Regions from separate parts of the Cupriavidus mimosae genome, predicted to be linked through region 3. Evidence: predicted binding sites of a transcription regulator. Region 3 holds the regulator's gene; each other region holds the start of a gene.
What was found. The regulator sigma-54, encoded in region 3, starts transcription at its own class of promoters, with help from an activator protein. The targets are predictions, from matches to a motif close to TGGCANGNAANCTGCTTT.

Region 1: MKD50_RS12065 (pilin) is a predicted target of sigma-54. The motif match lies at 1,440-1,457, and genes of this name have one in related genera.
Region 2: MKD50_RS14785 (phenol hydroxylase subunit) is a predicted target of sigma-54. The motif match lies at 3,894-3,911, and genes of this name have one in related genera.

The regions. Positions count from the first base shown of each region.
Region 1 is NZ_JALHRY010000005.1:294,713-302,553, reverse strand. It holds gene MKD50_RS12070 (PglL family O-oligosaccharyltransferase) at 1-763, opposite strand, end outside; gene MKD50_RS12065 (pilin) at 857-1,372, opposite strand; gene MKD50_RS12060 (TerC family protein) at 1,690-2,385, opposite strand; gene sucD (succinate--CoA ligase subunit alpha) at 2,622-3,503, opposite strand; gene sucC (ADP-forming succinate--CoA ligase subunit beta) at 3,592-4,758, opposite strand; gene MKD50_RS12045 (DUF2889 domain-containing protein) at 4,848-5,555, opposite strand; gene recX (recombination regulator RecX) at 5,875-6,342, opposite strand; gene recA (recombinase RecA) at 6,450-7,514, opposite strand; gene MKD50_RS12030 (response regulator) at 7,751-7,841, shown strand, end outside.
Region 2 is NZ_JALHRY010000007.1:78,691-86,531, forward strand. It holds gene MKD50_RS14765 (quinone oxidoreductase family protein) at 1-13, shown strand, start outside; gene MKD50_RS14770 (glutathione S-transferase family protein) at 30-785, shown strand; gene MKD50_RS14775 (enoyl-CoA hydratase/isomerase family protein) at 816-1,574, shown strand; gene poxR (phenol degradation transcriptional regulator PoxR) at 1,709-3,424, shown strand; gene MKD50_RS14785 (phenol hydroxylase subunit) at 3,946-4,170, shown strand; gene MKD50_RS14790 (aromatic/alkene monooxygenase hydroxylase subunit beta) at 4,229-5,224, shown strand; gene MKD50_RS14795 (MmoB/DmpM family protein) at 5,246-5,524, shown strand; gene MKD50_RS14800 (aromatic/alkene/methane monooxygenase hydroxylase/oxygenase subunit alpha) at 5,556-7,067, shown strand; gene MKD50_RS14805 (phenol hydroxylase subunit P4) at 7,096-7,455, shown strand; gene MKD50_RS14810 (NADH:ubiquinone reductase (Na(+)-transporting) subunit F) at 7,484-7,841, shown strand, end outside.
Region 3 is NZ_JALHRY010000005.1:124,383-132,223, forward strand. It holds gene rapZ (RNase adapter RapZ) at 1-786, opposite strand, end outside; gene MKD50_RS11230 (PsiF family protein) at 894-1,286, opposite strand; gene hprK (HPr(Ser) kinase/phosphatase) at 1,457-2,428, opposite strand; gene MKD50_RS11240 (PTS sugar transporter subunit IIA) at 2,511-2,966, opposite strand; gene hpf (ribosome hibernation-promoting factor, HPF/YfiA family) at 3,320-3,670, opposite strand; gene MKD50_RS11250 (RNA polymerase factor sigma-54) at 3,719-5,197, opposite strand; gene lptB (LPS export ABC transporter ATP-binding protein) at 5,321-6,121, opposite strand; gene lptA (lipopolysaccharide transport periplasmic protein LptA) at 6,130-6,774, opposite strand; gene lptC (LPS export ABC transporter periplasmic protein LptC) at 6,895-7,524, opposite strand; gene MKD50_RS11270 (KpsF/GutQ family sugar-phosphate isomerase) at 7,571-7,841, opposite strand, start outside.

The DNA.
Region 1 (7,841 bases), 170 kb from region 3:
GATCCGCTCCGCGTCGCTCGCCCCGCGCCAGCCATGCCGCAATCAACGCGTAGCACGCGGCAAGGCCCACATGCAGCACGCCGGTACGCGAACCGGACAGCACGATGCCGCTTTCCAGCAGGGCCACCGCGGCCAGCCACATCGGGAAACGCAAGCGGCCACGCGAGGCCAGCCACACTGACGCGACCAGTGCCAGGCCGTGTACGGTGGCCTGGTGGTTGGGCTGGTTCAGGTTGCCCCAGAGGCGGCGGTTGGTGTCGTAGAAATAGGTGGAGACGAGGCCGAAGGAGCGGGGTTCTAGGTGGAAGAGCTGGACCCATTGCGACACGGTACCCAGCAGGCCCGCGATCAGGAGCGCAACGGCAAGGGCGTCACCAGTATCCGATTCGCTGCCAGCCTGCGTGCTGCGGTACCACCATGCGGCAGATGCCACGGCGGTGCCGACCAGCAACGTGAGAACAGTCATCAAGCGGCTGCCGGAAACGTCGGCGTGGCCCTGGATCGCGAAGATCAGGCTGACGACGACAAGCCAGATAAATAGCAGCGAGATTAGCGGTAGCGATGCGGAGGGGGCGTCAGTCGACGTCACCGGTCTTCGGACCGCTTGAAAAGCAACTGCGGCGACCGCGGCAATGCTGCACAGCGCGGCGGCCCATTCGCCGTAGAACGTCGCTAGCGGCAGCGTGTGCCGGGAGACCAGCAGCGGGATGATGATTGCTGCGACGAGAACTGCCGACGGGAGGTTTGGCCGGGAAGGCGGCATGCGGCGCCTGGGTTGGGAAAAGGCGCATGATAGCTCGGGCGCTAGGCAAAGAAAAAGCGCCCGAAGGCGCTTTCTCATACGTTCGCAGAACGATTAGGTACGGCAGCTAACCGGTGAGACGTTCCCCGGGAGAGTCGCAGCTGCTGCCGGTGCCGGGCCAGGAGCGGGCAGAGTAGAGGCCGCCTTTGCCGCCGAAAAGCACTCCCAATCCACAGAGCCGCCAGCCGGCGGAGTACCTGCTACAAGCGCTGCGCCGCCGGAAGACGGCACCAGTACGAGCGTACCGTTGCCCGCACGGGCGGCATAAGTAATGGTGACTTGACCGTTCGCCGCAATTGCAATGCCCGTAACGTTTTGCGTGGCCGCAGGAGCAGCCCAACCGTTTGCAAGTGCGACACCGTTCGCGGCATTCTCGGTAACAGAAGTCTTTGCTGAATCAGCCAGCGTCAGACCTTCGGTAACGCGAGCGCGAATCACGTAGTCTTGGTAAGCGGGAATCGCAATCGCCGCCAAAATACCAATGATCGCTACCACGATCATCAGTTCGATCAGCGTAAAGCCCTTCTGGACGCGGCGGCCCAGCTTCTTCAGTTGTTGTACCCGTTGCATGATTTGACCCCTCGAAGAGATTTTGGTTAAGCGTTGCACGTCTTCGGTTTCGTGACGCGGGGACGATTGAGCAGCAAGTGTGCCAGCGGCATCCCCCATCCGTAGGGGGTGAAAAGCGACAAATTTCGTCACCCGTGGGGGTGGTGCTTGCCGGTTGCGCCAAAAATTGTCACCCGGGACCGCTAACACAGGCAAGCGCGACAAAAAGTGCGATCACTCACATGAGTTAGTGGGCATGGGCACCGACACACCTGGCGCAGCCCCCAATGAAAAAGGGCGGCCAGCTGGCCGCCCTTTCGCGCATGCGCTGATTGCCGTCAGGCCGTCTGTGCCGACCGGCGGCTCAGCAGCTTGCCGATGATCACCACCAGGATCGCGCCGGCGGCGCCGAAGACCAGGTGGGCGTGCGGCACGTGGACTTCGAACCAGGCGGCGTCGACCGGGTCGCTGACCAGCATCTCGCCGGCGAGATAGCCGAGCAGCGCGGCGCCCAGCACGATGATGACGGGGAAGCGCTCCATCACCTTGAGCAGGATGGTGCTGCCGAACACGATCAGCGGGATCGACAGACCCAGGCCGACGATCAGCAGCAGCAGCTGGCTGCCTTCCGGGCCCTTCTGCGCGGCGGCGGCCACGGCGACCACGTTGTCCAGCGACATCACCAGGTCGGCGATCAGGATGGTGCGGATCGCGGCCCAGATATTGTCCTTGGCGTCATGGCCGTCTTCGTCGTCCTCGCCGGTCAGCAGTTGCACGCCGATGTAGACCAGCAGCACGGCGCCGATGATCTTCAGGTAGGGCAGGCTCAGCAGCTTGACCGCGGCCACGGTCAGCACCACGCGCATGATGATGGCGGCGGCGCTGCCCCAGAAAATGGCCCTCTTCTGCTGGGCCGGCGGCAGGTTGCGCGAGGCGAGCGCGATCACCACCGCGTTGTCGCCGGACAGGACGATATTGGTCAGGATGATCGATCCCAACGCAATCCAGAAAGTGGTGGAAGACAGCAGTTCCACGGGGAGGCTCCTCGAGTTTTATGTGATGGCGCGCCCCGTCATGTGACGGGATTTCGGATGTCTGAAGGCGCAGACATGACTGTTTAACCGATGAACCTTTCGATTAGATTTCAATCTCGTAATGTTCGGGGTCATCATGGCGCCTGGATCACTCCCCGCAAAAGACAATGCCCCCGCCGAAGCGGGGGCATTGAGGGAACGGTCGATCCCGCTGTCGCGGGAAAGTCGGCCAGGGCTTACAGCATTGCCTTCAGCAGGCGGCCCATTTCCGACGGGTTCTTGGTCACCTTGATACCGCAGGCTTCCATGATTTCCAGCTTGGCCTGGGCGGTGTCGGCACCGCCCGAGATCAGCGCGCCGGCGTGGCCCATGCGCTTGCCCGGAGGCGCGGTCACGCCAGCGATGAAGCCGACCACCGGCTTCTTCATGTTGTCCTTGATCCAGTTGGCCGCATTGGCTTCGTCCGGACCGCCGATCTCACCGATCATGACCACGGCGTCCGTTTCCGGATCGTCGTTGAACATCTTCATCACGTCGATGTGCTTCAGGCCGTTGATGGGGTCGCCACCGATGCCGACAGCCGACGACTGGCCCAGGCCCAGCGCGGTCAGCTGGCCCACGGCTTCGTACGTCAGGGTGCCCGAGCGCGACACCACGCCGATGCGGCCCTTCTTGTGGATGTGACCCGGCATGATGCCGATCTTGATCTCGTCCGGCGTGATCAGGCCCGGGCAGTTCGGTCCCAGCAGCAGGGTCTTCTTGTTCTCGCGGCGCATGCGGTCCTTGACTTCCATCATGTCGCGCACGGGGATGCCTTCGGTAATGCAGACCACCAGGTCCAGGTCGGCGTCAACGGCTTCCCAGATCGCGGCTGCGGCGCCTGCGGGCGGCACGTAGATGACCGACACGGTGGCGCCGGTCTGGGCCTTGGCGTCCTTGACGCTGGCGTAGATGGGAATGCCTTCGAAGTCTTCGCCGGCCTTCTTCGGGTTCACGCCGGCGACGAACGCGTTCTTGCCGTTGGCGTAGTCACGGCAGCCACGGGTGTGGAACTGGCCGGTCTTGCCGGTGATGCCCTGGGTGATGACCTTGGTGTCTTTGTTGATCAGAATCGACATGCTTTCGTCCTTTGCTTGACTCGGGCAGCGCGGGCAAAGGCCACGCGCGCTGCCGAAGTTCGCTTGTATTGGGTAACGGCGCCTCGGCTTACTTGCCGGCGGCGGCAGCCACGACCTTCTGGGCGGCTTCTTCCATCGTGTCGGCCGAGATGATCGGCAGGCCCGAGTCAGCCAGCATCTTGCGGCCCAGCTCTTCGTTGGTGCCCTTCATGCGCACGACCAGCGGCACGTTCAGCGACACGGCCTTCGAGGCCGAGATCACGCCTTCGGCGATCACGTCGCAACGCATGATGCCGCCGAAGATGTTGACCAGGATGGCCTGGACGTTCTTGTTGCTCAGCATCAGCTTGAAGGCTTCGGTCACCTTCTCGGTGGTGGCACCGCCGCCCACGTCGAGGAAGTTGGCCGGCTCGCCGCCGAACAGCTTGATGGTGTCCATGGTCGCCATGGCCAGGCCGGCGCCGTTCACCAGGCAGCCGATGTTGCCGTCCAGCGAGATATAGGCCAGGTCGAACTTCGAGGCTTCGATTTCGTTGGCGTCTTCTTCATCCAGGTCGCGGTAGGCGACGATTTCCGGATGACGGAACAGCGCGTTCGAGTCGAAGTTGAACTTGGCGTCCAGCGCGATCACCTTGCCGTCGCCCGTCAGGATCAGCGGATTGATTTCGGCCAGCGAAGCGTCGGTGTCATAGAACGCCTTGTACAGGCCTTGCAGGGCCTGGCGGGCTTGCGCCACGCTCGCGTCGGGCACGCCGATCTTGCGGGCGATGTCATCGGCGTCGGCGTCGGTCAGGCCGGTCGACGGCTCGACGATCAGGGTGTGGATCTTTTCCGGGGTGTGGGCAGCGACTTCCTCGATGTCCATGCCGCCTTCGCTCGATGCCATCAGGGCGATCTTCTGCGACACGCGATCCACCACCAGCGAAACGTACAGTTCCTTCTTGATGTCGGCGCCTTCTTCGATCAGCAGGCGGTTGACCTTCTTGCCTTCCGGACCGGTCTGGTGCGTGACCAGCTGCATGCCCAGGATGTTGGACGCGTAGGTCTTGACCTCGTCCATGCTCTTGGCAACCTTGACGCCGCCGCCCTTGCCGCGGCCACCCGCGTGGATCTGCGCCTTGACAACCCACACCGGGCCGCCGAGTTGTTCTGCGGCCTTCAGGGCCTCGTCAACCGAGAACGCGGGGATGCCGCGCGGAACCGGCACATTGTATTTGCGCAGGATTTCCTTGCCTTGATACTCATGGATATTCATGCGTGTTTCCTTTCGGGTAGGCGTAAAAGGTAGAAGGGAAGAATCTGAAAGAAGACGAACTCTCTCGTCGGGCTGGCCGATCCTGAGAATCAGCCGGAGGTGCCGGTCGGCCGGTCGGCCGGGACAGCGTCGTTGCCGTCGATTGCGTGACCACCGCGGTCGCCATTGGCCGCGGGCTGCTGCGCCTGAGGCGCGGATGCGACGGCAGGCGCGGCCTCGGCCCTTGCCTTGGGCGTCGGCTGGTGACCATACCAGCGCGGGTAAAACTGACGAACCACCTCGCCGTCAAAACGCAGGGCGTGGCAGCCGTTCAACTGATAGGGCGGTTCCGGATTCGGATCGTCCTCGCCGTTGTCGCGGATACTGATGACCTCGCCGGCAAAGGCCTGGATCGCGGTGCTGGGCAGCACCCCGGCGGCTTCGGTCAGGTGCGAGCAGCCGTGCATGCCGCCCAGGCGCTCGCGCACCGCCTTGCGAAAGCCCTTGCGAAGGTTCAGCCCGATCAGTTTGCGGTAAGCCTGGCCGATCGTGTCGCAATGGGACGGGTACGGCACCCAGTCCGAGCAGGCCTCGGCATCCAGCACCGTCATTTCCTCGTCGATGGTGATGCGCAGCCACAGGTCGTGCAGCGGCTGGCCTTGCGGGCGGATGCGGTCGCCGGCCAGTTCGATGTCGCGGGGCTTGGTGTCGGTCAGGCGCACCTCGATGTCCCACAGGCCGTCCTCCCTCTGGTACGCCTCGGCCGCAATGGCACGGCGGTGACGCAGGGAGCGGTTGACGGGCTGGGACAGAGGCATGGCCAGGCTGGGGATACGGAAGATACGGAAGCTACGGAGAATCCGGGGGGCTGGGGCACCGTGGTGCCGCGAATAACCCGGGGAGTTTAACATGCCATGCCGCGTTGGCCGGGAACATCCTCGTGCGGCGACTGTCGGGCCCGGATTGTCGGCCGACCATGGCGCCGCGGCAGGCCGGGCGGCCTTGCCGCAATGCACCAGCAGGCACCGGCTCCCCGCCTCGACAAGAAACGGCGGCCGGCATGGCGCGATGACGCAACGCAGCGAAATACACATGACGGCAGCGCAGGTACTTCCCGAGGCTGCCTCGCCAGGCGGCTCAGTCCGCGTCGCCGTAGTCCTCGTCCGCGCCCTGGATGATCTTGCCGACCACCGCGCGCGAAAAGCCGCGTGCCACCATGAAGCGGATCTGCTTGGCCCGCGCCTCGGGCGTGTCGGGCGGCGTGCCGAAGCGCTTGCGCCAGACCTCGCGCGCGCGCTCGGCTTCGGTGGCGCGCAGGCGCTCCTGCAATTCGCCCAGCTGCTCGCTGTCGAGCTTGTGGGTCTTGGCCTCCTGCATCACGCGCGCGGTACCGTAGCGGGCACCGCGGCGATGCACCAGGCTGTCGGCAAAGCGCTGGTTCGACAACCAGTTCTCGCGCTCCAGCGCGTCCAGCAGCTGTTCCAACTGCTCGGGCGACTCGGCATGGGGCGCCAGCTTGCGCGCCAGCTCGGCGCGGCTGTGCTCGCGGCGCGACAGGTAGCCGACGGCGCGGGCCTTCAGCGACAGCGGGGAACGGGTTGCCATGGGTGACCGGGATCAGCGGTTGGAAGGATGGCGCCGCGGCCAAGCAAAAAGGCCGGGGCATCGGCGATGCCCCGGCCTTCAAGATGGCGCAGCGGCCGCCGGCGCGGTCAGTCTTCGACCGTTGCCGCGGTGGCCGCAGCGGTGGGGTTCATGGCCACCACGCCCAGTGCCGCGCGCACCTTGTTTTCGATTTCGGCGGCAATGTCAGGGTTCTCGCGCAGGTATTCGCGGGCGTTGTCCTTGCCCTGGCCGATCTTTTCGCCGTTGTAGCTGTACCAGGCGCCGGACTTCTCGACGATCTTGGCATCCACGCCCAGGTCGATGATCTCGCCCTGGCGCGAGATGCCCTGGCCGTAGAGGATATCGAAGAAGGCCTCGCGGAACGGCGGCGATACCTTGTTCTTGACCACCTTGACCTTGGTCTCGTTGCCGATCACGTCGTCGCCCTTCTTGATCGAGCCGATGCGGCGGATGTCCAGGCGCACCGAGGCGTAGAACTTCAGCGCATTGCCGCCGGTGGTGGTTTCGGGCGAGCCGAACATCACGCCGATCTTCATGCGGATCTGGTTGATGAAGATCACCAGGCAGTTGGTGCGCTTGATGGTGCCGGTCAGCTTGCGCAGCGCCTGGCTCATCAGGCGGGCCTGCAGGCCGGGCAGCGAATCGCCCATTTCGCCTTCGATTTCGGCCTTGGGCACCAGCGCCGCGACCGAGTCGATGATGATCAGGTCGATCGAGCCCGAGCGCACCAGCGCGTCGGTGATTTCCAGGGCCTGCTCGCCGGTGTCGGGCTGCGAGATCAGCAGGTCGCCGACATTGACGCCGAGCTTGGAGGCGTAGTTGACGTCCAGCGCGTGCTCGGCGTCGATAAAGGCGCAGGTGCCGCCCAGCTTCTGCATTTCGGCCACCACCTGCAGCGTCAGCGTGGTCTTGCCCGACGATTCAGGCCCGTAGATCTCGACCACGCGGCCGCGCGGCAGGCCACCGACGCCAAGTGCGATGTCCAGGCCGAGCGAACCGGTGGAAACCACCTGGATGTCCTTTTCGACCTCGCCGTCGCCCAGGCGCATGATCGAGCCCTTGCCGAACTGCTTCTCGATCTGGGAGAGCGCGGCGGCAAGCGCCTTCTGCTTCTCGGCGCTCACGCCGGCACCTGCCTTCTTGTCGTCCATGGTCGTCCTTGAATCAAATGGTGTATAAATAGGCCGCATGTGGCGCGGCACCGGCATTTGCCGGCATCAGCGCCGGCCCGGCTGTCTGCGCGGCCGCACTCCAGGGGGTCTCCCCGGGCGGCCCCAGCGGAACGTGCGGGTACTGTATAAAAAAACAGTATGCTTGGCAAGCCCCTTCGCGCCCCCGTGCCCGTTGCGCACCGGTGCCGGCTCTGCCGGCCAGGGTGGAGACAACCATGCGCATTCTGATCGCCGAAGATGACGACGTGCTGGCCGACGGCCTGACCCGCTCGCTACGCCACTCGGGCTACGCCGTCGACCATGTCG
Region 2 (7,841 bases), on a different contig from region 3:
GCTGATCCCGTGAACCGGGCGAGCGCAACATGAAACTCTTCCATGGCTGGTTGTCGAGCGCGTCGCGCCGGGTGCGCTTGTGCCTGGCCGAGAAGGGCATCGACTACGACAGCGTGCCGGTCGACCTGGCGGCACAGGAACAGCACGCGCCCGCGTTCCTGGCGATGAACCCCAACGGCGTGGTGCCGGCGCTGGTGCTGGACGATGGCCGCTTCCTCCACGAGAGCGGCACAATTTGCGAATACCTGGACGAGATCTGCCCGTTGCCGCCATTGCGGCCCGATGACGCCTACCAGCGCGCGGTGATGCGCAACTTCGTGCGCTGGACCGACGAGAAGGCGCTGCCGAATCTGCTGGTGCTGAACTGGAGCCTGGCGCTGCAGCCGGTTGCCGCGCAATGGAGCGATGCCACGCTGGCCGAGCGGCTGGCGCGCATCCCCACCGCCGAGCGCCGCGACGCATGGCTGCGCATCGCGCGCCAGCCCTATACAGAAGCGGAGAAACGCCGCGCACTCGAGGCGCTGCTGTTGCTGCTGCCGAAGATGGAAGCGATGCTGGCCGATGGCGACTGGCTCTTCGGCGCGCGCTATACGCTGGCCGATATCGCCGCGACGCCTTTCATCGCGCGCATCGCCGAACTGGCGCCCGCCGCGCTAACGTCGGCGCCGGCCGTGGCTGCGTGGTGGCAGCGCGCGCAGGCCCGGCCCGCGTTTGCGCAGGCGCGGCTGGAACGCTTCGACATCGCGCTCGCCCGCCGTGGCACGCCGGCCGCCGGCGACCACTAATCCCTGAAGATCCCTCCTGGAGAATTGCCCATGCAGACTGATGGTTCCCTGCCTTCGCTTGACATTGCCGGTCATGTCGCCACGATCACCTTGCGCCGCCCGGAAGTGGCGAACCGCCTGGGGCCGGACGACCTGGCAGAACTGCAGCGGCATGTCGAGGCGGTCAATGCCAGCGACGTGCGCGTGCTGCGCCTGCGCAGCAGCGGCAAGTACTTCTGCAGCGGCTTCGATATCGGCCGGCTCGCGGCCGGCCAGCGCGGCGCCGGTTTCGAGACCCTGGTCAACGCGATGGAAGATTGCCGCGCCGTCACCATTGCCGAGATCCATGGCGGCGTCTACGGCGGCGGCACCGACCTTGCGCTCGCCTGTGACTTCCGGCTCGGCACCCACGCAGTCGACATGTTCATGCCCGCGGCGCGGCTGGGGCTGCATTTCTACCAGCGCGGCATGGAACGCTATGTCAGCCGGCTGGGGCTGAACCACGCCAAGCGCCTGTTCCTGACTGCCGAGCGCATCGATGCCGACGAGATGTTCCGTTGCGGCTTCCTGACCGAGCTGCTGCCCGCCGAGCGCCTGCGCGAACGCGCGGAGCAACTCAGCGAAACCGTGGCCGGCCTGGCGCCGCTGGCGGTGCAGGGCATGAAGCGTCATCTGAATGCCATCGGCCGCGGCTCGCTCGATGCGGGGGCGCTGGCGGCGGATATCGGCGCGGCGAACCAGTCGCAGGATATCCGCGAAGGTGCGCTGGCCTGGCAGGAGAAGCGCAAGCCGCGGTTTACGGGAACCTGACGCCGCTGCATCCCCACGCCACCGCGCGCATCTGCGCGCTGGCGCACCATCTCTCTCTCTGGCACATAATGTGCATAGCATGCCAGCCGAAAGGCACATTCGAGCGGATCATCCGCCGGCACTGAGGGGAGACAATGAGTAGTTCAACCGACAAGTTCTCGGCCACCATGCGCGATGGCCTGGCCGATCTTGCGCGCCGCCTGCGCTTCGCCATGGAGGAAGGCGCGATCTGGCTGGACGAGCAGCGCATGATCCTGATCCACACCGCTGCGCTGGCGGCGCTGCGCAAGGAACTGGTGGACACCCTGGGCATGGAGCGCGCGCGCGGGCTGTTCACGCGCATGGGCTTCCATTCGGGCATGCGCGATGCCGAAGTCGCCAGAAAACTGCGCGCGGGCCACAGCGACTTCGGCCAGCTCGAGATCGGCCCCTGCCTGCACACCATCGAGGGGGTGGTGCGGGTCACGCCAGTCAAGGTCGATATCGACATCGCCGCCGGCATCTACGACGGCGAGTTCCTTTGGGAAGACTCGTTCGAGGGAGACGTGCACCGGCAGCTGTTCGGCATCGTCGACAAGCCTGCCTGCTGGATGCAGATCGGCTATGCCACCGGCTACACCTCGGCGCTGATGGGCCGCACCATCCTGTATCGCGAGGTGGAGTGCATTGCCTGCGGGCACCCGCATTGCCGCATCGTCGGCAAGCCGGTGGAAGCCTGGGAAGATGGCGCACAGGCGCTGGCGCTGTACCAGCCCGACCCCGTGATCGAGACCCTGATCGCCTTGCAGAGCGAGGTCGAGCACCTGCGCGCGCTGCAGGGCGGGGCGGCTACGCCGGCGGACCTGGTCGGCACCTCGCCGGGCTTTCGCGCGGCGTGGGGGCTGCTGCAGCGTGCCGCCGCCAGCAACGTGACGGTGCTGCTGCTGGGCGAGACCGGCGTGGGCAAGGAGCGCTTCGCGCAGGCCTTGCACGGCGTGAGCGCCCGCGCCGACAAGCCCTTCGTCGCGGTGAACTGCGCGGCGATTCCCGATGAACTGATCGAGGCCGAGCTGTTCGGCGTCGACAAGGGCGCCTTCACGGGCGCGACCCAGTCACGGCCCGGCCGCTTCGAGCGCGCGCATGGCGGCACCCTGTTCCTGGATGAACTGGGCGAGCTCTCGGCCACGGCGCAGTCCAAGCTGCTGCGCGTGCTGCAGGAGGGCGAGGTCGAGCGCGTGGGCGGTACCGCCGCGCGCAAGGTGGACGTGCGGCTGGTGGCGGCCACCAATGTCGACCTGGCCGAAGCGGTAAAGCAGGGCACCTTCCGCAAGGACCTGTACTACCGCCTCAACGTCTATCCGGTCACGATACCGCCGCTGCGCGAGCGGCTCGACGATATCCGGCCACTGGCGGAGCGCTTCGTGGCCCGCTACGGCGCGCGCCATGGCAAGCGCATCGTCGGCATCACCGACCGCGCGCTGGCCGAGCTGCGCCACTATGACTGGCCCGGCAACGTGCGCGAACTGGAGAACGTGATCGAGCGCGGCGTGATCCTGGCCAGCCACGGCGGGCAGATCGGCGCCGACCACCTGTTCCTGCCGGGCACCGTGGCGCCGCCGCCGGATACCGCGCCACGGCTGGGCGCGGGCGGCACGCTGCCGGACCTGCGCGCAGCCGCGGTCCATGCGCTGCTGGACCAGATGTCAGAGCAGCAGCTGGCGCTGGGCGATGTCGAGACCGTGCTGATGGAGGCCGCGATGCAGCGCGCCGACGGCAACATGAGCCAGGCCGCGCGGCTGCTGGGCATCACCCGGCCGCAGCTGGCGTATCGGTGGAAGACGCGGGGTGCGCGCGGGGGGAATGGCAACTGATTGCTTAGGGCCTGCCAGCTGCGGGTTTGCTCCCCTCTCCCGCTTGCGGGAGAGGGAGTACGCAAGCGGGAGTTGGAAAGCCCCAGGCAAAGATGACGCTGCGGGTTTGCTCTCGTCTCCTGACTTTCCCTTTCCCATTTGTTCATTTGATCATTTGATGCAGGCTCTTGCGGGCCATGCATCGCCCCGCATCCGCGCCATGCTGCGCAGCGCGAGCGATTTTTCGCTGTCGGATCAAGCCCTTTTCTCCTCCAGTCCCGCACGCGCTGCTGCGCCGCAGCGCCAGCGCACCCTTCGTAGCGTGCTGCCCGCAAACGCCCGCCCGGCGCGGCTTTTGATCATTTGATCAAAGCTCGCGGACCGCTTCATCAATTCATCGATGGCTGTCGTGCCCGGCCTTCCGGGTTAACGCGCACGCTGGCGTCCGCCGCTTCCCGGCAACCCTTGTCCCACAACGCTTTGCGGCTGCTGGCACGGTCTTCGCAGTAAGGCCCGCGTCCAGCCACGCCAAGGAGCGCGCCATGAACACCCCGTCCATCCCGTTGTTCGAAGCCACCCCGCGCTATGTGCGGGTCGAGGGCCGAACCCCGGAAGGCTTTGTGCAATTCGCCTTCAGCGTGGCCGACCCCGAGCTCAACGTCGAACTGATCATGCCGGAGCCCATGTTCGAAGCCTTCTGCTGCGTCAACCGCGTGCGCTTCCTGCCTGCGCTCGAAGCCTCGCCGCAGCCCCAAGCCGACGACTGACTCGGCCGCCCACCGCCGCCACCACATCACAAAGAGAAGGGACACAGGAGACCAAGCGATGCAAGTCGATATCAAGACCCAGCAGATCCAGCCGCTGCGCCAGACCTACGGCCACGTGGCGCGCCGCTTCGGCGACAAGCCGGCGTCGCGCTACCAGGAGGCGACCTACGACGTGCAGTCGGAGGTGAACTTCCACTACCGCCCCACCTGGGACCCCGGCTTCGAGCTGTACGACAAGCGCCGCACCGCCATCGTGATGCATGACTGGTATGCGTTGAAGGACCCGCGCCAGTTCTACTACGGCGCCTACGTGACCGCGCGCGGGCGCCAGCAGGACGCCGCCGAGAAGAGCTTCGCCTTCGTCGAGAAACGCGGCCTGCTGCAGGCGCTGCCGGCCGAATGGCAGGAGCGCCTGGCCACCGGCCTGCTGCCGCTGCGCCACGTGGAGTGGGGCGCGAACATGAACAACTTCTACTGCGCCGACTACGGCTGGGGCACGGCGATCACGCAGGCCTGCACCTACTGCGCCATGGATCGCCTCGGCATCGCGCAGTACTTGTCGCGCATCGGCATGCTGCTCGACGGCAATACCGGCGTCGCGCTGGAGCGGGCCAGGGTGGCCTGGCTGGAGGGGCCTGCGTGGCAGCCGCTGCGCTGCTTTGTCGAACACACCTTCGTCACCGCGGATTGGTTCGAGACTTTCGTCGCCCAGAACCTGGTGCTCGACGGGCTGCTCTACCCGCTGGTCTACCAGCATGCCGATGCGGTCATTGCACGCGCCTGCGGCACCGGGCTGGCAGTGCTGACCGAGTTCATGAACGACTGGCGCGACGAGCATGCGCGCTGGGTCGATGCAGTAATCCAGGCCGCCGCTGCGGAGTCCGACGCGAACCGCGCGCTGCTGTCCGGCTGGGCGCACGCCGCTGCGGCGCAGGTAGCCGAAGCGCTGATCCCCGTTGCCAACGCACTGACCGGAGCCGACGGCGCGCAGATGGTGGCGCTGTGCCGCGAACAGTTTGAAGTTCGCCTGAACAAGCTCGGCCTTGCTGCCTGAGCGCAAAGAAGGAGACCCGCCATGACCACCGCCGCCAACGTCTACATCGCCCTGCAGAACAACGACGACACCCGCCCCATCATCGACGCCATCACCGAAGCCAATCCGCACGCCGTGGTCGCGCAGTTCCCGGCCATGGTCAAGATCGACGCCCCCGGCCACCTGACCATCGTGCGCGAGCTGGTCGCCGGCAAGCTCGGCCGCGACTGGGACCTGCAGGAGATCCACCTCAACCTGATCTCGCTGTGCGGGAACATCGACGAAGACGAAGACGCCTTCACGCTGCGCTGGAACGCCTGAGCCCACGCACACAGGACAACACGGAGACATCATGGACGCACGCAAGAAGCTCAACCTGCGCGAGAAATACGCCTCGATGACGCGCGACCTCGCCTGGGAAACGACCTATGAGCCGATGGACAAGGTCTTTCCCTTCGACAAGTACGAAGGGATCAAGATCCACGACTGGGACAAGTGGGAAGACCCGTTCCGCATGACCATGGACGCGTACTGGAAATACCAGTCGGAGAAGGAGCGCAAGCTGTACGCGATCATCGACTCGTTCGTGCAGAACAACGGCCACCTCAACGTGTCCGACCCGCGCTACCTGAACGCGCTGCGGCTGTTCCTGACCGGCGTGACGCCGCTCGAATACGCCGCGCACCGCGGCTATGCCCACCTGGGCCGGCACTTCCGCGGCGCCGGCGCGCGCGTGGCGGCGCAGATGCAGTCGATCGACGAGCTGCGCCACGCGCAGACCCAGCTGCATACGCTGTCGGTCTACAACAAGTACTTCCACGGCTTCGGCGAATGGCGCCACATGCACGACCGGGTCTGGTACCTGTCGGTGCCCAAGTCCTACTTCGAAGACGCGATGAGCGCGGGGCCGTTCGAGTTCATCACCGCGATCTCGTTCTCGTTCGAGTACGTGCTGACCAACCTGCTGTTCATGCCGTTCATGTCGGGCGCGGCGTACAACGGCGACATGGCCACCGTGACCTTCGGCTTCTCGGCGCAGTCCGACGAGTCGCGCCACATGACGCTGGGGCTGGAGGTGGTCAAGTTCCTGTGCGAGCAGGACCCCGGCAACATCCCGATCCTGCAGAAGTGGCTCGACAAATGGTTCTGGCGCGGCTTCCGCCTGCTGACGCTGGTCGGAATGATGATGGACTACATGCTGCCCAAGCGCGTGATGTCGTGGGCCGAGGCGTGGGAGATGTACTTCGAGCAGGCCGGCGGCGCGCTGTTCAAGGACCTGGAGCGCTACGGGCTGCGCATGCCCAAGTACCACGAGGTCGCCACCAGGACCAAGGACCGCATCACGCACGAGGCGTGGGGCACTTTCTACAACTACGCGGCCGCGGCGGGCTTCCATACCTGGATCCCGAAGGCCGACGAGATGGCGTGGCTGGCCGAGAAATACCCCCAGACCTTCGAACGCTACTACAAGCCGCGCCTGGACCACTGGCAGGAGCGGCAGCAGGCCGGCGAGCGCTTCTACAACGCCACGCTGCCGATGCTGTGCCAGACCTGCCAGATCCCGATGGTGTTCTCCGAAGCGGACGACCCCACCCAGACCTGCTACCGCGAAAGCAGCTACCACGGCATGAAGTTTCACTTCTGTTCAGATGGCTGCAAGGACATCTTCGACGACGAGCCCGCCAAGTACGCGCAGGCGTGGCTGCCGGTGCACCAGATCTACCAGGGCAACTGCGGCGGCGCCACGCTGCCTGACGTGCTGCAGTGGTACCGCATCAACCAGGGCGCCGACAACCTCGACTTCGAAGGCTCGCAGGACCAGCGCAACTGGAACGCCTGGAAGGGCATCGCACCGGCCGCCTGAGCGACGCATCACAGACAAGGAGACAACCATGCCCGTCGTATCCATCGGCGACTACACCTTTGCGCCCGCCGATCGCGAAGATGCATTCCACGGCAACCGCCTGCTCTACATCGGCTGGGACGGCCACCTGCTGTTCTGCGCACCGCACTGCTTTCCGTTCGCGCCGTCGATGCCGCTGCGCGCGGTGGTGCGAGACGTCCTTCCTGGCGTCTACGGCTATCACCCCGACTTCGCCCGCATCGACTGGAGCACGGTGCAGTGGCTGCGCGGCGGCCAGCCGTGGCAGCCCGACCTGGACCGCACGCTGGCAGAGAACGGCCTGGGCCACAAGGAGGTGATCCGCTTCCGCACGCCGGGGCTGGACGGCATCGGCGGCAGCGGCAGCTGATGCGCGGTTAGCAAGCAAGGAGACCGAGATGTATTCGCTGACCATTGAACCGATCGGCCAGACCATTCCCATCGCGCCGGGGCAGACCGTGCTCGATGCCTGCCTGCGCAACGGGGTGTGGCTGCCGCACGCCTGCTGCCACGGCCTGTGCGCCACCTGCAAGGTGCAGGTGGTCGACGGCGAGGTCGACCAGGGCGAGGCCTCCGGCTTTGCGCTGATGGACTTCGAGCGCGACAACGGCCAATGCCTGGCCTGCTGCGCCACCGCGCAGTCAGACCTGGTGATCGAGGCCGATATCGAGGAAGACGCCGATGCCGAAGGCCTGCCGCTGGCCGACTACCGCGCCGAGGTGGTGGCCACGCGCGCGCTGACGCCGACCATCCTCG
Region 3 (7,841 bases):
ATGCTGGCCGCCGGTGCAGCCGATCGCCACGGTCAGGTAGCTGCGGTTGTCTGCAATGAAGCTTGGCAGCCACTTTTCCACGTAGGCGCGGATATCCTCGGCCATCGCCAGCACCATCGGCTGCGCCTGCAGGAAGTCGATTACCGGCGTGTCGCGGCCGGTCAGCGGCCGCAGCGCCAGATCGTAGTACGGGTTGGGCAGCGAGCGCACGTCGAACACCATATCGGCATCGCTGGGCACGCCGTGCTTGAAACCGAACGACTCGAACAGCAGCGTCAGGCGCTGGCTGTCGTCGCGGATCAGCTCCTTGATCCAGCTGCGCAGGGTATTGGTGCGCACATTGCTGGTGTCGATCCGGTGCGCGGCCTCGGCTAGCGGGCTCAGCAGCGCGCGCTCCATCTCGATCGCTTCCATCAGCGCCGTGTCGTTGAAGGCGCCGCCGCCACCGGCCACGCCGTCGGTCCGTGCCGACAGCGGATGGCGGCGCCGCGTCTCGGAGTAGCGCTGCACCAGGGCGTCGGTGCTGGCGGTCAGGAAAATCACCTCGACCTGGTGCTCGGCGGCCAGTGCGCGCACGGTGTCGGGCAGCTGGTCGAGCGACTCGCGGCTGCGGATGTCGGTAGCCACGCCCAGGTGCGTGTAGCCCTGGCTGTCTAGGTAGCGGGTCAGTTCAGGGATGAACTGCGCCGGCAGGTTGTCCACGCAGTAATAGCCTGCATCTTCGAGGACGTTCAGTGCGACGGACTTGCCGGAACCGGATATGCCGGTGATGAGGATGATGCGCATAGCAACTGAAGCATAGCATCAGGTGCCGGCTGCGTCATGACAGCGTGTTGACACCAGCAAAATGGCGAACCTTCCGGTTCGCCATGCTGGTTCGCGAGCAAGGGCGCTCAGGCTGCCTTTGACAGGCATTCCTTCATGTGGGCCTTGTATTCGTCGCCCTTCTTGCCCTTGCCGGACTTGCTGCAGGAAGCCATCTTGTCCTGCTGGCTCTTGGGCGCGCCGGACTTCGACAGGCATTCCTTCATGAATGCCTTGCGTTCGTCGCCTTTCTTGCCGGAGGCCTGCGCGTTGCAGGACTTCATCTTGTCCTGCTGGGTGTTGGCCGCGGGCTTGTCCGGATTGGCGGGGGTAGCAGGCGTGGCCGGCACGGCAGGCGTTGCCGGGGCCGTGGCCGACGGCTTGGCCGGCGTAGCAGGAGTGGCCGGCGTGGCGGTCTGCGCAAAGGCGCTGGCTGCGAACAGGGGGGTGACCAGCGCGCACACTGCAATCAGGGTCTTCATGCTTGCTCTCCTCGGGGGTGGACTACCTTGTCGCCGCGCGCCGGTTCGGCGTTGCAGCGTCCGTAACGGGCGTGATGCCCATTGCAGCACAAAACGGAGCATGCCTGAGAAGCGTTGACGAGCGGTTGTCACGCCGTTGTAAGCAATTGAAAACCGCGGCGGACCGGGGCTTACAGCAGCCGGCCCTGCCCGCGCGAGACGGCATCGGCCTGCATCGCGGCGCGCTGGCGGTCCATGAAGTCGCGCAGCGTGTCGATGCCGCGCAGGCGCAGGATGGTATTGCGCACGGCGGCCTCGACCAGCACGGCCAGGTTGCGGCCGGCCGCCACCTGGATCTTGACCATGTGGATGGGAAGCCCGAGCACGTCCAGGTACTGCGAATCCAGCGGCAGCCGCTCGAATTCGCCATCGTTGCGCCGCACCAGCTGCACCACCAGCTTGATCTTCATCTTCCGCCGTACTGCGGTCTCGCCGAAGATGGTCTTGATGTCGAGCAGCCCCAGGCCGCGTACTTCAAGCAGATTCTGCAGCAGCGGCGGGCAGCGGCCTTCGATGAAATCCGGCCCCAGCCGGACGAAATCGACGGCGTCGTCGGCCACCAGCCCGTGGCCACGCGAAATCAGTTCCAGGCCCAGTTCGCTCTTGCCCAGGCCCGATTCGCCCATGATCAGCACGCCCATGCCCAGGATGTCGAGAAACACGCCGTGCATGGTCACGCGCGGCGCGGAGATGCGCGACAGGTACAGGCGCAGATGGTCGATCACCGCGGCGGACGACACCGGCGTGGTGAACAGCGGCGTCGACGAGCGCGTGCAGCGCAGTTCAAGGTCCGGCGGCGGCTCCATGCCGTCGGCAATCACCAGGAACGGCGGCTCCAGCAGGATCAGCTCGCCCATCTGGCGCTTGCGGGTCTCGTCGTCGAGCCGCTGGTAATACGTGATTTCGGGCTTGCCGAGGACCTGGATCCGGTTCGGGTGGATCAGGTTGAGGTGGCCCACCAGGTCTGCGGCGGAGGTCGCTTCGCGGGCGAATTCAACGTCAAAGGCGCGGTCCGCGCCCTCCAGGCCGGCGATCCACGAGAGTTTGAGGTCGGCTGCGTTGTCGTCGAAGATGGACTGGGAGGTGACGCCGGTGAGTTCCATGCGGTATGGCTGGTAAGGCGGTGTTCGAAGCGCGTGGCGCTTGCCCGGTCTGGTGCCGGCCCGCTCCGGGGGAATCAGTGGATCAGGGATGCCATGCGATCAGCAGTTCGTGCACGGCATCGGGCGTGGGCAGCGTCGCCAAGCCCTCGCGCATGTCGCGATCCGACAGCAGTTGCGCGATCTCGGACAAAATTTCCAGGTGCTGCTGCGTGGCCTGTTCCGGCACCAGCAGGAAGATCAGCAGCGACACCGGCTTGCCGTCCGGCGATTCGAACGGGATCGGCTCGGCCAGTCGCATGAACGCGGCCAGCGGCTGCTTCAGGCCCTTGATGCGCCCGTGCGGAATCGCCACGCCGGCGCCCAGTCCGGTCGAGCCCAGCGACTCGCGTGCGAACAGGTTGTCGGTAACGATGGCGCGCGCCACGCCATGGTTGTTCTCGAAGAGGAGCCCGGCCTGCTCGAACACACGCTTCTTGCTGGTGACGCTGACGTCGAGGGTAATGTTGCCGGGTGGCAGCAATTTGGCCAAACGATTCATGGGCGATGCGCAGGATGTCAGTTAGCGGGCGGATCGTTCCGCCGGGCAGCGGCTGGCTCCCCGACCGCTGCCGGCGCGGGGAAGACGTCCGGCCCATTATAGAGCAGCGGCTACCCTTGCATTGTGCGGTGCAGCGCGAGCAGGCGCAGCCACGATTTCTCTCTCTTTGTATGGCGCAGCATACACCTTGGCGCTGCGCTTGCGAACATTTCGGACCTTCATGCGTGGCAGGGCTTTGCTCCGCTGCCACACACCCGTCACGGCGCAAGGGCGCAAAAAAGCCGCGCTTCGGGGCGCGGCTTGCCTGTGGAATCCTGGTTCAGCAGCCCTCTGCGGGGCTGCCGGGCACGGGTTTATTGCTGCATTTGCGCTGCGGCCATCTGGTACTTGACCGCTTCGCGGTCGTGGCCTTGCACGCGATCCTTGTAGCGAATCACCTGACGGTCCAGCTTGTCGACGAGTGCGTCGATCGCCGCATACAGGTCTTCGTGATGCGCCTCGACAAAGATGTCCTTGCCCTTTAGATGCAGATTGATTTCCGCGTACTGACGCCGGTCCTTTTCCTTGTGATTGTCGACAGAGAGCAGCACGCTAACGCCAATGACTTGATCGAAATGCCTGACGATTCGCTCCAGCTTCGTTTCCACGTACTCACGCAGAGGGGGCGTGATGTCCAGGTGGTGTCCACTGATCTTGAAGTTCATAGCGCTTCTCCTTCTGAAAGAGCCTCACCAGGCAGGCGGTGGGCTCGGCTACAAAGACTTGCGGAGATTGACTGCGGGGATTTTCAAGGCTTCACGATACTTGGCGACGGTGCGGCGTGCGACAACGAAGCCCTGTTCGCCCAGCAGTTCGGCGATGCGACTGTCGGAAAGGGGATTCCTCGGGTCTTCGGCTCCTATCAGTTGCTTGATCAAGGCGCGGATGGCCGTTGATGAAGCCGCGCCACCGGTTTCGGTGGACACGTGGCTACCGAAGAAGTACTTCAGTTCGAAAGTACCCATCGGCGTAGCCATATATTTATTGGTCGTCACCCGGGAGATGGTTGACTCGTGTAAACCCAGTGTATCGGCAATCTCCCGCAAAACCAAGGGGCGCATGGCGATTTCACCGTGGGTGAAAAAGTTCTTTTGACGCTCGACAATGGCCTGCGAGACACGCAGGATCGTGTCGAACCTTTGCTGGATATTCTTGATCAGCCAGCGTGCCTCCTGCAGCTTCTGCTGCAGTCCCGCCGTGCCGGTTTCGCCCTTGGCGCCGCGCAGGATCTGGGCATACATATCGTTGATGCGCAGCCTCGGCATCACATCCGGATTGAGCTGCGCGGTCCAGCCGCCGCCGCTCTTGCGCACGAACACGTCGGGCACGACGAAATCGGCCTCGGGACGGCTGTACGCGTGGCCCGGGTAGGGTGCGAGCGAGCGGATCAGGTCATGCGCGGCCTTGAGCGCGACTTCATCGACCTGCAGGGCCTTCTTCAGTCGCGTGTAGTCACGTACCGCCAGCAGTTCCAGGTGATGGGTGACGATGGTCAGCGCCAGTTCGCGCTGCGGGTGGGTCAGGCGGCGCAATTGCAGCGCCAGGCATTCGGCGGCATTGCGCGCGCCCACGCCGGCCGGATCGAAGCTCTGCAGCAGCGTCAGGATGGCGTGGACTTCGTCGGGGTCGAACTCCAGCTCTTCGGGCAGCTCCGCGCAGATCTCTTCGAGCGAGGCGCTCAGGTAGCCGTCGTCATCGAGCGATTCGATCAGGAAGATGGCGAGACCCTTGTCGCGCGCCGAGATCTTCAGCGGCGTCAGCTGCTCCATCAGGTATTCGCGCAGCGTGGGCTCGGCATCGCGCAGCTGCATCGGCGTCTTTTCGTCCTCGTCGCCTTGCGGGCGGCGGGCGAAGTCATCCAGGCTCCAGTCGCTGTTGCCGTAGTCGTCGCCGCTGCTGTTGTCGCTGTAGTTGTCATCGGCAGCGCCCTCGGCGCGCGCATCGCCATTGCCCTGGGGCTCGGCGGGGGCGGGCGCGGGCGCGCTCTGTACGTTGACCGAGCCATCGGCGGCCACGCGCAGCGGGCTTTCGATCCAGTCGTTCTCCCGCTCGAGCAGCGGGTTTTCCGTCAGCGCCTGTTCGACTTCCTGCTGCAATTCCAGCGTGGAGAGCTGCAGCAGCCGGATCGACTGTTGCAGCTGCGGGGTCAGGGCCAGGTGCTGGGAGAGGCGGAGCTGTAGCGACGGTTTCATGCGACCTATTTTATGCGCATCTTTCCGATGTTGGAACGGAAATTGCTATCGCTAATGCGCCGTGATCGCCGCTGGCTCTCCGCATCGCGCGGCCATGGCAGCCCGCGCCGGGCAGCCGTCTTGTCACATGCGGAAGTTCTCGCCCAGATAGACGCGCCGCACGGCGTCATTGGCGATGATGTCTTCGGGCTGGCCAGCTGCCAGCACCGTGCCTTCGCTGATGATGTAGGCGTGGTCGCAGATGCCGAGCGTCTCGCGCACGTTGTGGTCGGTGATCAGCACGCCGATATTGCGCGCCTTCAGGAAGCTGACGATGCGCTGGATTTCGCCCACGGCGATCGGGTCCACGCCGGCGAACGGTTCGTCGAGCAGAATGAAGCGCGGCGACGACGCCAGCGCGCGCGCGATTTCCACGCGGCGGCGCTCGCCGCCGGACAGCGACAGCGCCGGGTTGTTGCGCAGGTGCGCGATCTGCAGGTCGTCGAGCAGGGCATCGAGGCGGCGCTCGATCTCGGCCTTGGCCAGCGGCTTGCCCTTGTCCTGCTGCAACTCCAGCACCGCGCGGATGTTCTCCTCGACGTTGAGCTTGCGGAACACCGAGGCTTCCTGCGGCAGGTACGACAGCCCCATGCGCGCGCGCTCGTGGATCGGCAGGCCACTGATGTGGTCGCCGTCGAGCACGATGTCGCCTTCGTCCAGCGCCACCAGGCCGACGATCATGTAGAAAGACGTGGTTTTGCCCGCGCCGTTGGGGCCGAGCAGGCCGACCACCTCGCCGCTCTTCACATCGAGCGAGACGTCCTTGACCACCGTGCGGGAGCCATAGCGCTTCTTCAGGTGGCGCACGACCAGCGTGCTGCCGCCGGGCAGTACAGAGTTGGCTTCGACGACAGGCTGGTCGGCAATGGTGGCGGTATCGGTCATGGGTACGGTCAGGGTTTGTTGGCGGGCGCGGGCGCCGACTTCAGGTCCAGCGGCGAGCCGCCTGCGGTGCCGGACTTCTGGTCCTGGCGCGGCGACAGTACCGCGCGCACGCGGCCGGACGGGTTGGCGGCGGCGGCATCGCCGCTGCCGCCGCCCGCCGCGGTATAGAGCTCCTTGCGGCTGTCGTAGGTCAGCACCGCGCCGCGGATCTCGTCGACCAGCTTGGCGCCCTGCAGCCGCGCCATGCGGGCATTGCCGATCAGCTTGGAGAATTCCTGCTTGCCGTCGTACTCGATGCGGTCGCCCCAGCCGTCGATGTATTCGTCGACACCCTCGCGCTTCTGGCGGATATAGGCCTGCCTGCCCGGCTTCGAGGTGGCCACGGCGAACTGGTAGCCCTCGGGATCCGTGCGCAGCTCGGCGGCGTCGGACTTCAGGATCATGGTGCCCTTGGTCAGCACCACGTTGCCGGTCAGCGTATAGATCTGCTTGACGTCGTCATAGCTGGCGTTGTCCGCCTCGAGCACCATCGGCTTGTCGCGGTCCGCGCGCTCGGCAACGGCAGGCTGGGCCAGCAGGCCGAAGGCCAGGGCCAGCGCGAGCAGGGCCGGGGCGGTGCGTCGACGGGACGATGTCGTCAGGGAAGCGGTCATGTTGGCAGGGTTGCTTGAGGGCGTCTGGATGCGTGGTGGAGCGGTTTGCGCGGACTTTGGCGCGCGCGGTGCGGAGCCGTGCCGGCCGGCACCGCGGGCGCGACTGCGCTGGACCGGGCGTCAGGACCCTGGCGCACGGCCCGGGGATGGCCCGGTGATGATGGTGCCGCGTACATTGCCGAGCAATTGTACTTCGCGGGTGACGTTGTTGAAGATCAGTCCGTTGGCGGTCATGACCGACGGGCCGCGCGTCAGCTTGACGGGCTTGTCGGTCTTGACGATGTCGTCATTGACCAGCAGCTGGAAATAACTCGACGCCGCGGTCAGCTGCGGATCCTTCGAAGGATCCTTTCCCTGCTGGCGCAGCACGTAGCCATTGCCGTACAGGTCGATCACCGTGCCTTCGGCGTTCATGCGGCCGATGTCGGCGCGCGCGGTCACCGGCGGGCGGTCCGGCTCGTAGGCGCGCATCGCGGGGCGCGTGACCTCGTAGGTCTGGTCGTCCTCGAAATGGACCATGCGCTCGCCGGTGAAGCGGATCTTGGTGCTGCCGTCCGGTGCCAGCTCGGTGGCCGAGAAGCGGTCCATGAAGTAATCCGGCTCGTGCTTCTTGGTGGCCTGCGCGGCCTGGTCTTCCTTGGGGGAGTTGATCTGGACCAGCCAGAACGTGCTGCCCGCCACGATGGCCATCAGCAGCAGCGGCAGCAGCCGCATGACGATGCCGCTGAGGGAGGCGAGGAGTGCCTGCATGGTGTCCTTGGCGTTGTGCTGCGGGTGCCGTGGGTGGGGCGCCGGCTCAGATGACCTTGGCGCGGGTCAGGTCGTGGATATGCAGTGCGCCGGTCAGGCGCCCGTCGTCGTCCACCACCAGCAGCTGGTTGATGCGGTTGGCTTCCATCACCTGCACGGCTTCCACCGCCAGCTGGTCCTGGTTGACCACGTGCGGGTTGCGGTGCATGACCTCGCCGATCGGCACGGTCTTCCAGTCGCGCGGGGTTTCCAGCAGGCGGCGCAGGTCGCCGTCGGTGAACACGCCGATGGCGCGCCCGTCGGTATCCACCACCGCG